2 regions of the Marinobacter sp. bablab_jr008 genome follow, and region 2 is predicted to be linked to the other one. Evidence: riboswitches for the same ligand, from Rfam matches in the RefSeq annotation. Region 2 holds a riboswitch; the other holds the start of a gene.
What was found. A riboswitch is a leader RNA that binds a small molecule or an ion and turns the genes downstream of it on or off. The one in region 2 is predicted to bind cobalamin.

Region 1 (6,232 bases), on a different contig from region 2:
TCCGGGTACTCAGGGTCTGCATTTGGCGGCTCTGCATGGCGTTCATCAGCGACTCCGGTACAACAAGTACAGGAAGGTGGGAACACCCAGCAACGCGGTGATCACACCCACCGGTAGCTGTTCCGGCGCGATCACCACCCGCGCCAGGGTATCCGCCAGCACCAGCAGTGTGCCGCCGGCCAAGGCACAGGCTGGCAGGATCAGTCGCTGATCATTGCCCAACACCAACCGGAGCATATGTGGAACCACAAGGCCGACAAAGCCTATGCTGCCCGCCATGGTGACCGCCGTGGCGGTGAGCAAGCTGGCGAGTATGTAAATCAGCCATTCCAGCGGGCGCACCGAAATACCCAATGCCGCCGCCTGCATCGGTCCCCGAGCCAACACATTCAGGCTCCGACCCAGTGGCACCACCAGAACACAAACAACCGTCAACAATCCCAGTCCGGGCCATGGTATCCGGGCGTAAGAGACATCGCCCATCAGCCAATACAGCATGCCCGGCAACTCCCGGGCCGGGCTGATCGCCAACATCAGGGTAATCACCGCACCCCAGCCAGCGGCCACCACCACCCCGGTCAGCAGCAGGCGGGAGGGCGTCCAGCTGCCAGTACCATGGGCCAGCCCAAACACCATCAAGGTCGCGAGCAGGGCTCCGGCAAAGGCAGAACCGGAAATAACCGCGCCGCCAAGCCCCGCCAGCATCGCCAGCAACGCACCAACAGCGGCGCCGCCGGACAGGCCCAGAACATAGGGATCGGCAAGCGGGTTACGAAGCAATACCTGCATCAGGGCTCCGGCCACGGCCAGCAAACCTCCGGTGGCAAAGGCCGACAAGGTTCTGGGTAGCCGGAGTTCAAGGATCAGCGTGCGCTGGAGGTTCGAGCCTTCACCCAGAAATACCGACAGCACATCCGCAGGGGATATCGCCACGCTTCCAACACCGACCGAGCTCACCATGGCCAGCACGCCGGTCAGAGCCAGCACCAACAGTGGCAAAGTGATCGGCCGGATCACGCCAGGGCTCCATTAAGGTCGCCGGCCACGGGCTACCTCCAGTTTTTCACAAAACAGGCGCGTACCTTCGAGCATTCTCGGTGTTGGTCGCTGTACCAGAGATGGCGGGATAAAAAACAGGTTGTCCCGCTCTGTGGCGGTCAGGCTCGGGAATGACTGCCATCGAGTCAGCCAGTGGCGGTTTTCCTCCCCCATCCCGCCCGCCAGGATAGCTTCGGGATTGGCCGCAATAACGGCCTCGGCACTGATTCTGGGCACCAACCGTTCCAGGTGGCCAAACACGTTGTCACCCCCACACAGCTCAATCATTTCACCAATCAGATGGTCACCGTTAATCGTCATCAAAGGCTCATCCCACACCTGATAGAACACCGGTACCGGGTCGGCATCGGTAAACCTGGCTCGCAGGTCTGTAATGCCTTTGCGAAATCGCTCAGCTTCGGCAAAACCCGCGGCGTCGGTACCGGCCAAGATAGAGAGACGTTCAATGGTGTGAGACACAGCCTCAAAACTGCGGGGCTCGATGGAGAACACAGGCACACCCATTTCTCTGAGTGTCGCCAACTGCTCGGTCGGGTTACCGGTTACCCAGCCAATCACCAGATCCGGCTGCAGTTCAAACAGGCGCTCCATGTCCATGCGGGTGTGGCTGCCAACCGAAGTGACTTCTTTGGCGGCCGGGGGGTAGTCACTGTAGGCGACCACTGCAACCACCTGATCGCCGGCGCCTGCAGCCCAGGCCAGCTCGGTGGCCCCGGGCGAAAGCGCGGCAATGCGCTCTGCCGGTTGCTCAAGGCAAATCTCTTTACCCAGATCATCCGTGGCACAGACCGGCGATGCCAGGGCGGGGAATGCCAGCAGCATCCCGCCCAGAATCATAGCCATTGCCTTCAGATCTGCCACAGAGGCCTCCCCCGGTTTAACGGTTTTTATCGGATATCGTAACGCACGGTCAGCATGGCAGTGCGGCCGGCTGCAATGTAGTCCAGGTCATTCTGCCGATCATAGCGAGCGGTGCTGTATTCCTTGTCCAGCACGTTAGCCAGCGTCAGCCGGGTTGACCAGTCAGGGGCAAAGCGCCAGCCCGCCCGCAAGTCCAGAGTAGCAAAACCGGGCAGCCTGTCGTCGTTGGCACGGTCATCGTAACGGTACCCTTCGGCCACCACTGTGCCACCGAAGTCCCAGGTACCAACGCGCTTGCTCAGGTCAAGGCGCAGGGTTTTGCCACTCCGGCGCTGGAGTCGGTTTCCGGTTTCCCGGTCTTCCGGGTCCAGCAGCGTCAGAGCCGCATCACCGCGCCAACCATCCCGCTCAAAACCAGCACTGAACTCGGCACCACGGATTCGGGCTTCATTGACATTCATTGGCGTCCACAAGCCACTGGGGGTCGGGCTCCAGGCAATCAGGTTGTCCACATCCAGCTGGAACAGGGCGGCATCCCAGAACCAGGTCTGATAGTGGCCACTGGCACCCAACTCCACCGTTCCGGACTCTTCTGCCTCCAGGTCCGGGTTGGCTCCGGGAAAATACAGATCGTTGAAGGTGGGTGCCCGGAAAGACGTACCATAACTGATCCGCACTCGGTGGGATCGATCCAGAGCATGGCCAAGGGCAATGCCACCGGTCTCATTCTTGCCATAGGCTTCGTTATCATCACCGCGCAGGCTCAGCTGCAGGTCGGTGGGGCCGAAGTTCAGGCGCAACTGGCTGTAAAGGGCGGTGTTGGTGCGGCTGGTCTCGGCGTAATCGGTGGTACCGCTGACCTCGTCGGTCATTAACTCTGCCCCTACCACCAGCTCATGGACATTCCAGGTAAAGGTGTTGTCCCAACGCGCTGCCCGTGAACGGGTATTGAAGGTGCTGTTGAACGTGGGCGTAATGTTGTCGGTTTCGTCCCGGGATTCAGAGAACTGAAGTGAATGCCGCCAGTAGTCACTCACCGGGGTTTCCAGCCCGAAGCCGATGGTGCGAATCATGAAATCAATTTCGCCGCCTTCGTATTCGGTATTGCCCTCGCTTTGCACCATCACCAGGCTGGCTTCTCCGCCGGAGTCCAGCTCATGGACGACACGTCCGATACCGGCGGTGTTACGGAAGCCCCGGTCGTCACCATCGGTGATCACTGCTGTACCGTCGGTTTCTTTATGCAAACCACTCAGGCTGAAACGGGTATTTCCAGCGCGGACAGCAACACCGGCACTGCCTTTCTGAGTGTTGAAATTGCCTGCACCGGCTTCTACCCAACCTGCCGGCGTGTCTTCCGGGTCCAGCGTAAAAGCCTGCACAACGCCACCAACAGCATCGGAACCGTAAAGTGAGCTCCGGGCGCCACGGACAATTTCCACCCGCTCAATCAGTTCAACGGGAAAGTACTGCCAGGAGGGACCACCGGATGTGGCCGAACGCAGGCGCACACCATCAACCAGCAGCAGCGTGGAGTCGTTGGCCGTGCCGCGGGTGTAGACACTGGTGGTTTTTCCGAAGGAACCGTTGCCGGTCACGTTGATGCCGGGTTGTCCTCGCAGAAGCTGGCTGAATTCTGAGGGGCTTTGCTCGCGGATGGTTTCTTCGTCGATGACCGTAACTGATGACAGGCTTTCACCCGCAGTCAGAGGCCCAAGGGTGGCGGTAACAACAATCGGTTCCAGCTTGCGTTCATCCGACGCTTCATCGGCGGCAACAGCGGGCAACGCCAGCGGTAACAACATCAGGGCGGGAAGGGCTTTGGCAGTACTCATAGCTTCACTCACGGTTCACCGCACGCACCCGTACGGTCGATCAATTAACTGCGGAGGAAGACAGACTGCTCAGACGGGGGTGGAGGGCGTGTCAGTAAATGCGAGCCAGGTTCACCCACCGCCGTTGCCCTCCGCAACGTCTGGTGTCCGGAACTCACGGTTCCGCCTTTCAGGCCGGTCTCCGGGCTTACAGGCGGAGCCGATGCTCCGGGGCAACCACCTTCCCATGCCATTGGCACAGTGGCGTACTGGATTGCCTTTCACCTGATTACCGTTGCGGGGGCAGCGCCGGAATGTCACCGGCTTCCCGTTTCACTGCGAGCACTCCTCCGGACTATCGCCAGCCTGGACAAAATGCATACAGCACCTGAAATCGCGGGCAAGACTATCAACCAGGGTGGGGGTGGTCAATGAGATATGTTAATTCAGACAACGCACCCTCCAGCCGTTGCCAACCGGTTTCATCCGGCGGCAAACCGAAGCGCAGGGCTACGGGTGCGTCAAAACGCCTGACCAGAATGCCGCGGCAAGCCATCTGATCAGCAATGTCCGCTGCGCGGGGATGTTGAACCGTTCTGAAGAGCAGGGTGCCGGTGGGGGACGACATCCCATATTGTCTGAGCAGGCCGTCCATGCGCAGTCTGGCCGTTCGCAGGCTGGCACGAGCCTCCACCTGCCAGGCCCGGTCTTGCAGTGCCCGGGCCATCAGGTACCGGGCCGGACCGCTGACCGTCCAGGGACCAAGTTCGTTCGACATCTCGCGCGCCAGACCAGGGTCGGCCAGGACCGCACCGGCACGGAGACCGGCCAGCCCGAAAAACTTGCCCAGTGAGCGCAACACGATCAGCCCCGGAGCGCCCGTCCACGGGTCCAGGCCGAAGCCCGGCTCGCCCTCAATAAACGCCTGATCCAGCACCAGCCAGCCATCACGCTCGCGCAGCCGCTCGTGCCAAAACCGTAAACGGGCAGGATCCATCAGCTTCCCGGTCGGATTATTCGGCTGTATCCAGACTACTACATCCACAGAATCCAACCATGCCAGCTCCGCTTGCATTGTCGCCTGTTCAGGAATCGCCACCACGTCGAAACCCGCTCGCCGCCAGGCATGACCATGCTCACGATAACCGGGCATGGGCACGGCCACCCGACCGAAACCATGCTTACGGGCACGAACCGCTGGCAGTGCCATGATCGCCGCCTGGGAGCCTGCCACAGGCAGGCAGCAGGCACGCTCCGGTGCCCCGGCCCAGATACGGATAATCTCTTCCAGCCCATCCTCCGGCTCCGGCAGCCGTTGCCATACCTCCGCCGGAATTGCCGGAACCGGCCAGGGCACAGGATTAATACCGGTGGAGAGATCCAGCCATTGTTCCGGAGGAATGCCCCAGTGCTGAGCCGCTGCCCTCAGGCGACCTCCATGCTCCGGCAAATCAGCACCATCGAACGCTGTCACCCGATACCTCCTGACCAGAACGCATTCAGACTTGCGGCCAAGGCCAACAACACCAACAGCCACAACACCACGCCGCGCTGAACCAGGGAAATCGCGCCCTCCACCGTTTGCGCCGTGGCGCCTTGCCCGCTGCCCAGCAGCGGTCGCTGCTTCACGCCACCGGAATACGGCGCCGGGCCGCCCAGAGTGACACCGAGCGCGCCCGCTCCTGCTGCCATCACCGGGCCGGCGTTCGGACTGTCCCAGGCCCTGGACTGTTCACGCCAGCATTTCACGGCCAGCCGGGTATTGCCCAGCAACGCATAGGTCAAGGCAGTTAGCCGGGCAGGCACCCAGTTCATAGCATCATCGAGCCTGGCGGCGCAGCGTCCGAAATACAGATATCGTGGCGTCCGGTAGCCCCACATGGCATCCAGCGTGTTTACCAGCCGGTGCAAAACCAGTCCGGGCAAGCCAGCGACCAGATACCAGAACAAGCTTGAAAACACCGCATCCGCACCGTTTTCCAGCATGGACTCCGAGGCCGCGGCGGCAACGCCTTCGTCACTCAACGCTGCTGCATCCCGACTGACAATTCGGCCAACCGCCAGCCGGGCCCTGGCGCCATCCCCGCACGCCAACGCATTCGACACCGCCCGACCATGCTCTGCCAGCCCCCGTAATGAAATGGCAAGCCAGGCACCGGCCACCTGAGTGAGCAGCCACAGCCAGCCTTCCAGCAGGAATTGCAGCAAAATTGCCAGCACGACGACTGGCATGACCGCTACCAGGGTCGCCAGCAACCCCAGCAAGAGGCTGTGCGCCGGGAATGACTGCTGATCATTCAGGCGGTGTTCCAACAGGGATGCCCACCGACCGAAGCCCACCAGCGGGTGCCACCGGCGGGGCTCCCCCATCAACCAGTCCAACAAAACCGCCGCACCGCACACCAGCACTGCAACCACAAACGTATCCAAAGCCGGTCTCCCTGATTCAATTGCCGGCAAGTCTAACCGACCGGTCACGAAACTTGACAGCCTTGCCT
Region 2 (6,232 bases):
CCCCTGACAGACCAGTGGCTGTATGCCCTTCTGGAGATCGAACTGGCCGGCTTGAACAAGCGCCTGGCCCGCAAACAGGCTTCGCTGGATTTGTCGGTGGAGCTGTGCAGTGTGTTGTGCCGCGATTACGACAGCCGCTATGGCGCCCGCGAGATGCTACGGGCGTTCCGCCAGAAACTGGAGCCGGCGCTGGCCCGTGCGTTGCTGGCGCATCCCGAGCATTCCTCATTTCTGGCCGAGCTCAAGGGGCAGGAGATCGTGGTGCGCCAATACGTCGAATGACGTAGGTGCCGGGGGCAATTCGCGAATACCGCGCCGGTGGCGTATCGCGGATAGTGAAACGGTCAGCGCAGGCGCCGTCGGGCACTGCGTTCCCAAGCTTAGACGCCGAACGCCAAGAACCAAGGAGCGACCGCTATGGCCGAAACACTCATCAAGATCGATTTGAGCAAATCCGCGTACGAGAACGAGAATATCCACAACCGCTGGCATCCGGACATTCCCATGGCGGCGACGGTCAAGCCCGGGGACGATTTCATCCTCGAGTGTTACGACTGGACCGGTGGCCAGATCAAGAACGACGACAGCGCAGACGACGTGCGCGACGTGGATCTGACCCAGGTTCACTTCCTGTCTGGCCCGGTGGGCGTGGAGGGCGCAGAACCCGGCGACCTGCTGGAAGTGGACATCCTCGACATCGGTGCCTTCAAGGACAGCCAGTGGGGCTTCAACGGTTTCTTCTCCAAGAAGAACGGCGGCGGCTTTCTGACCGAGCACTTTCCGGAGGCCCAGAAATCCATCTGGGACTTCAACGGCATGTTCACCAAATCCCGCCACATCCCCAACGTTGAATTCGCCGGCATGATCCACCCGGGCCTGATCGGCTGCCTGCCGTCCAAGGAAATGCTGGCGGAGTGGAACAAGCGCGAGAAAGAACTGTACGACACCGAACCGGATCGGGTGCCGGGCCTGGCAAACTTGCCCTACGCCGACACTGCCCACCTGGGCAAGCTGGCGGGTGATGCCGCCAAAGAGGCGGCGCTGGAAGCCGCCCGCACCGTACCGCCCCGGGAACACGGTGGTAACTGCGACATCAAGGACTTGTCCCGTGGTTCCAAGGTGTATTTCCCGGTCTATGTGAAGGGGGCAGGCCTGTCGGTGGGCGACCTGCACTTCAGCCAGGGCGACGGCGAGATCACCTTCTGCGGTGCCATCGAAATGGCCGGCTGGATCCACCTGCGGGTGAACCTGATCAAGGACGGTATGGCCAAATACGGCATCAAGAACCCGGTCTTCAAACCCAGCAGCATCAAGCCGCGCTACGAGGATTATGTGATCTTCGAGGGCATCTCGGTGGATGAAGAGGGCCAGCAGCACTACCTGGACGTGCACGTGGCCTACCGCCAGGCCTGCCTCAACGCCATCAACTACCTGACCAAGTTCGGTTACACCCCGGCTCAGGGTTACGCGTTGCTTGGTTGTGCGCCGGTGGAAGGCCACATCAGTGGCGTGGTGGATGTGCCCAACGCCTGCGCCACCCTGTGGTTGCCGACCGAAATCTTCGACTTCGACATCAACCCCACGGCGGAAGGACCGACCAGGAAGGTCACGCCGGGCACCGACGTACCCCTTTCACCGGACAAGGAGTAAGCCATGCCACTGTACGACTACAAATGCCGGGAACACGGGCTGTTCCAGGAACTGGGCGCCATGGCCGAAGCCGGTAATCCGGCCCATTGCCCCACCTGCAAGGCGCTGTCACCCCGGGTGATTGTGCTGCCGCCGGAGCTCCTGGCCATGGACCCGGCCCGCCGCAACGCGGAGGCGCGGAATGAGAAGGCGAGCCATGAGCCCATCATCTCCACCGCCGACCAGCGGGCCCGGGACGCCGAGCACCGCAAGAGTTGTGGCTGCAAGAAAAAGTCGGACGGTAAACACATGCTGTTCTACACCGCCGACGGCAAGAAGATGTTCCCGTCCATGCGGCCCTGGATGATCAGCCACTGACCATTGCTTTCACGTGTTTGGCCCCCTTGAGGGGCCTTTTTTTATGGCCGATCAGCGGTTTTGCTCCAGGGTGAGGTCGCCATACCAGGCCGTGGCCTGCTCGCCGGTGTTGTCGGCGTCGGTCATGATGGCCACGCCCACAATGGCGGGCGGTTCTTCGCCGAAGGCCTGCCGGTAATCTGCCACCAGGTCCCGGGTAACGGTCACCCATTCGCCCACCCGCGACGGCCCGGAGTTGACAGCAATCATCATGGTTTTGTCGGTGTAGGCGTTGGCGACCATGCTCTGCTCCGGTAGCTGATTGGCCCAGATGTAGTTCAGGGCGTTGCCGGGCAGGGTCTCGCCGAACAGCACTTCCACGGTCTTGCGCTTGGCCCGTTCAAAAAAGCCGGCCTTGTCCGGCTGAAACTCAAAGGCGACGTAGATGCGGGCAGGGTAGTCATCACCGGACTTTTCGCGGGCGTTGCCGGCTTCGTAGATGTTCGACACCTTCCAGCGCCATGACAGCGTGAGCGAGTCGCCGGGCACCAGCTCAACACGGGCAATCAGCCCGGAAGCGCTGGCGTCTGCGTCGGCACGGACCACCTGCTGGCCGTCGTCCGTGTCCAGGGTGTAGCGGGTGTGCGTCTCGATGTTCGGAAAGGTCAGAGGTTCCCAGCCGTCCTCCAGTGAGGTCATGGTGGAGAACCGGGTTAGCCGGTCTGTGTCTGCCCACACCGGGCTGGCGGCGAGACCGAGCATCAGGGTACTGGCCAAAAGCAGCGAAATTCTCACATTCATTCCTCAAATCCGGTGGTCTGGAGATGGACAGGCTCTGTTGCAAAAAGTGCCTTGTCTTGGTGTATTCGGCCCTATATAGTGACCGGGTCCTTGGTTAACTACCATATATTGTGATCAAACTCTGATCATCTTGATCGCAGGGTAGTCGGGAATCCGGTGAGAATCCGGAACTGACGCGCAGCGGTATTGGGGAACGAGCGTGGCAAGATGACACTGGCGCAAGCCGGGAAGTCGCCACGTTAGGCAGAGCTGAAAGGTTCACGCCCCTGAGTCCGAAGACCTGCCAGGGATCAGAAGCCCCCCATGGGTTTCTGGACTGCACCTTCGCGATTCAAGGGTGAGCAGATTGGTCAGGCCTGCCCGTATTCGGGGCAAGGTGTGCCACTGCGTTCGCGAGGGTGAAACGGAACCAACGCGAATTCAGGAGAGCACCATGACAGCCACTGCCATTGCCGAACCCCCGGCCCCCGCGACCGATACCCAATCCCTGCAAGTTATCAAACGAAACGGCACCCTGGTGAGTTTCAACCCGGCCAAGATCAGTGTCGCGGTGACCAAAGCCTTCCTGGCGGTGGAAGGGGACCAGGCAGCCGGTTCCGCCCGCATCAACGACGCCGTGCACCGGGTTACCGAACAGGTAGTGCAGGCCATCAGCCGCCGCCTCAAAGCCGGTGGCAAGGTGCACATCGAAGACATCCAGGACCAGGTGGAACTGGCCCTGATGCGGGCCGAAGAACAGAAAGTGGCCCGGGCCTACGTGCTGTACCGTGAAGAACACGCCCGCCAGCGCGCCGTGGACGAGCCGGTGGAAGCGCACCCGCACCTGACCGTGAAAAAAGCCGATGGCAGCATCGCCCCGCTGGACCTGGGCCTGATGAAGCAGCAGGTGGAACAGGCCGCCACCGGCCTGGACGGCATCAACGGCGATTCGCTGGTGGAAGACGCCCTGCGCAACCTCTACGACGGCATCGAAGAGACCGAAGTGCTGTCTGCCCTGATCATGACTGCCCGGGGTCGCATTGAACGGGAACCCGACTACAGCGCCGTAACCGCCCGCTTGCTGCTGGAACAGCTCCGGCTGGAAACAGCGGAAGCCCTGGACCTGCCCCGCAGTCTTCCGCTGGCAGAGATTTATCCACAGGCCCTGAGCGCCTTTGTTCACGCCGGTATCCGCTACGAACTGCTGGACGAAGCCTTGGCGGCCTTTGACCTGGAACGCCTTGGCAACGCCCTGAAACCGGAGCGGGATCTCCAGTTCGGCTTCCTGGGCCTGCAAACCCTGTACGACCGTTACTTCCTGCACTGGAACAAGGCCCGCCTGGAACTGCCCCAGGTGTTCTTCATGCGGGTGGCCATGGGCCTGGCACTGCGTGAGGACGACCCCAATGCCCGCGCCATCGAATTCTATGAGCTGCTGTCCAGTTTCGATTACATGGCCAGCACGCCCACCCTGTTCAACAGCGGCACCCGGCATTCCCAGCTGTCGTCCTGCTACCTGACCACGGTAGGCGACGACCTGGAAGGCATTTACGGGGCCATTCGCGATAACGCCCTGCTGTCCAAATGGGCCGGTGGTCTGGGCAACGACTGGACCCCGGTGCGGGCCCTGGGCTCCCACATCAAGGGCACCAATGGCCAGAGCCAGGGCGTGGTGCCGTTCCTGAAGGTGGTCAACGACACCGCCGTGGCGGTGAACCAGGGCGGCAAGCGCAAGGGCGCGGTCTGTGCTTATCTGGAAAGCTGGCACCTGGACATCGAAGAGTTCCTGGAACTGCGCAAGAACACCGGCGATGAACGTCGCCGTACCCACGACATGAACACCGCCAACTGGGTGCCGGATCTGCTGATCGAGCGCATGCGCGAAGACCGCGACTGGACCCTGTTCTCCCCCAGCGATGTGCCAGATCTGCACGACCTGTACGGCAACGACTTCCGTGAGCGCTACCAGCACTACGAAGCCCTGGCCGAGCAGGGCAAGATCAAGCTGTTCAAGAAAATTCCGGCCAAACAGCTGTGGCGCAAGATGCTGACTGTGCTGTTCGAGACCGGTCACCCCTGGATCACCTTCAAGGACCCGTGCAACCTGCGCTCCCCGCAGCAGCATCAGGGCGTGGTGCACAGCTCCAACCTGTGTACCGAAATCACCCTGAACACCAGCGCCGATGAGATTGCGGTGTGCAACCTGGGCTCGGTGAACCTGGCTGCCCACATCAGGGATGGCGAGCTGGACGTCACGCGCCTGGAGCGCACCGTGAACACCGCCGTGCGCATGCTCGATAACGTCATCGACATTAACTTCTACGCGGTACCGCAGGCGCGCAATTCCAACCTGAAGCATCGCCCAGTGGGCCTGGGCCTGATGGGCTTCCAGGACGCCCTGTACCAGCTGGGCCTGCCGTACTCCAGCCCGGAAGCGGTGGAATTTGCCGATGTCGCCATGGAGCAACTCAGCTACTTCGCGTTGCGTGCCTCCGCCACGCTGGCGGGTGAGCGGGGTGCCTATGACACCTACGAAGGCTCGCTATGGAGCCAGGGTATATTGCCAATCGATTCAATTCAGAATCTGAAGGATGCTCGCCGTGAGGGTGACCTCTCGGTGAACACCAACAGCCGCCTCGACTGGACCCCGGTGCGGGAGCTGATTGCCAAAAACGGCATGCGCAACAGCAACGTGATGGCCATTGCCCCGACCGCGACCATTTCCAACATCGTGGGCGTGTCCCAGTCCATCGAACCGGCGTACCAGAACCTGTTCGTGAAATCGAACCTGTCCGGCGAGTTCACCGTAGTGAACCCCTCGCTGGTCCGCGACCTCAAGGCCGAAGGCCTCTGGGACAACGTGATGGTGAACGACCTGAAATACTTCGACGGCAGCGTGCAGCAGATCGACCGCATTCCCGCCGAACTCAAAGCCCGCTACGCCACCGCCTTTGAGATCGATGCCCGCTGGCTGGTGGAAGCCGCCTCACGCCGTCAGAAATGGCTCGACCAGGCCCAGAGCCTGAACCTGTACATGGCCGAGCCCAGCGGCAAGAAGCTGGATGCCCTGTATCAGCTGGCCTGGGAGCGTGGCCTCAAAACCACCTACTACCTGCGCTCCCTGGGCGCCACTGGCGCCGAGAAGACCGCGCCGGTGTCGGCGCCACAGCCGCAGGTGTGCAGCATCGACAATCCCGACTGCGAAGCTTGTCAGTAACCATTTACTTATTTGGGAGGCACCCACATGCTGGACTGGGACGACGAACCAAAAGCGCAAACCGCTGCCGCCGCCACCGGCGGCCCGGCGCCCGTGAATGTCGACGACAAGCGGGTGATTAACGGTGAGACCGACATCAACCAGTTGGCACCGTTCAAGTACCCCTGGGCCTGGGAGTACTTCATGAACGCCAACAAGAACCACTGGACGCCGCTGGATGTGAACATGGCGCAGGACGTTCACGACTAC

Region 1: another riboswitch for cobalamin. It lies ahead of JIF53_RS17080 (TonB-dependent receptor domain-containing protein); the one in region 2 lies ahead of JIF53_RS04740 (ribonucleoside-diphosphate reductase subunit alpha).

The regions. Positions count from the first base shown of each region.
Region 1 is NZ_JACDWW010000085.1:16,949-23,180, reverse strand. Features, by position in the region: gene JIF53_RS17095 (ABC transporter ATP-binding protein) at 1-46, opposite strand, end outside; gene JIF53_RS17090 (FecCD family ABC transporter permease) at 46-960, opposite strand; gene JIF53_RS17085 (cobalamin-binding protein) at 1,030-1,920, opposite strand; gene JIF53_RS17080 (TonB-dependent receptor domain-containing protein) at 1,947-3,755, opposite strand; cobalamin riboswitch at 3,910-4,119, opposite strand; gene cobD (threonine-phosphate decarboxylase CobD) at 4,144-5,208, opposite strand; gene cbiB (adenosylcobinamide-phosphate synthase CbiB) at 5,205-6,164, opposite strand.
Region 2 is NZ_JACDWW010000046.1:111,187-117,418, reverse strand. Features, by position in the region: gene JIF53_RS04760 (AAA family ATPase) at 1-282, shown strand, start outside; gene fmdA (formamidase) at 418-1,650, shown strand; gene JIF53_RS04750 (zinc ribbon domain-containing protein) at 1,654-2,007, shown strand; gene JIF53_RS04745 (DUF3047 domain-containing protein) at 2,059-2,748, opposite strand; cobalamin riboswitch at 2,893-3,090, shown strand; gene JIF53_RS04740 (ribonucleoside-diphosphate reductase subunit alpha) at 3,221-5,983, shown strand; gene JIF53_RS04735 (ribonucleotide-diphosphate reductase subunit beta) at 6,011-6,232, shown strand, end outside.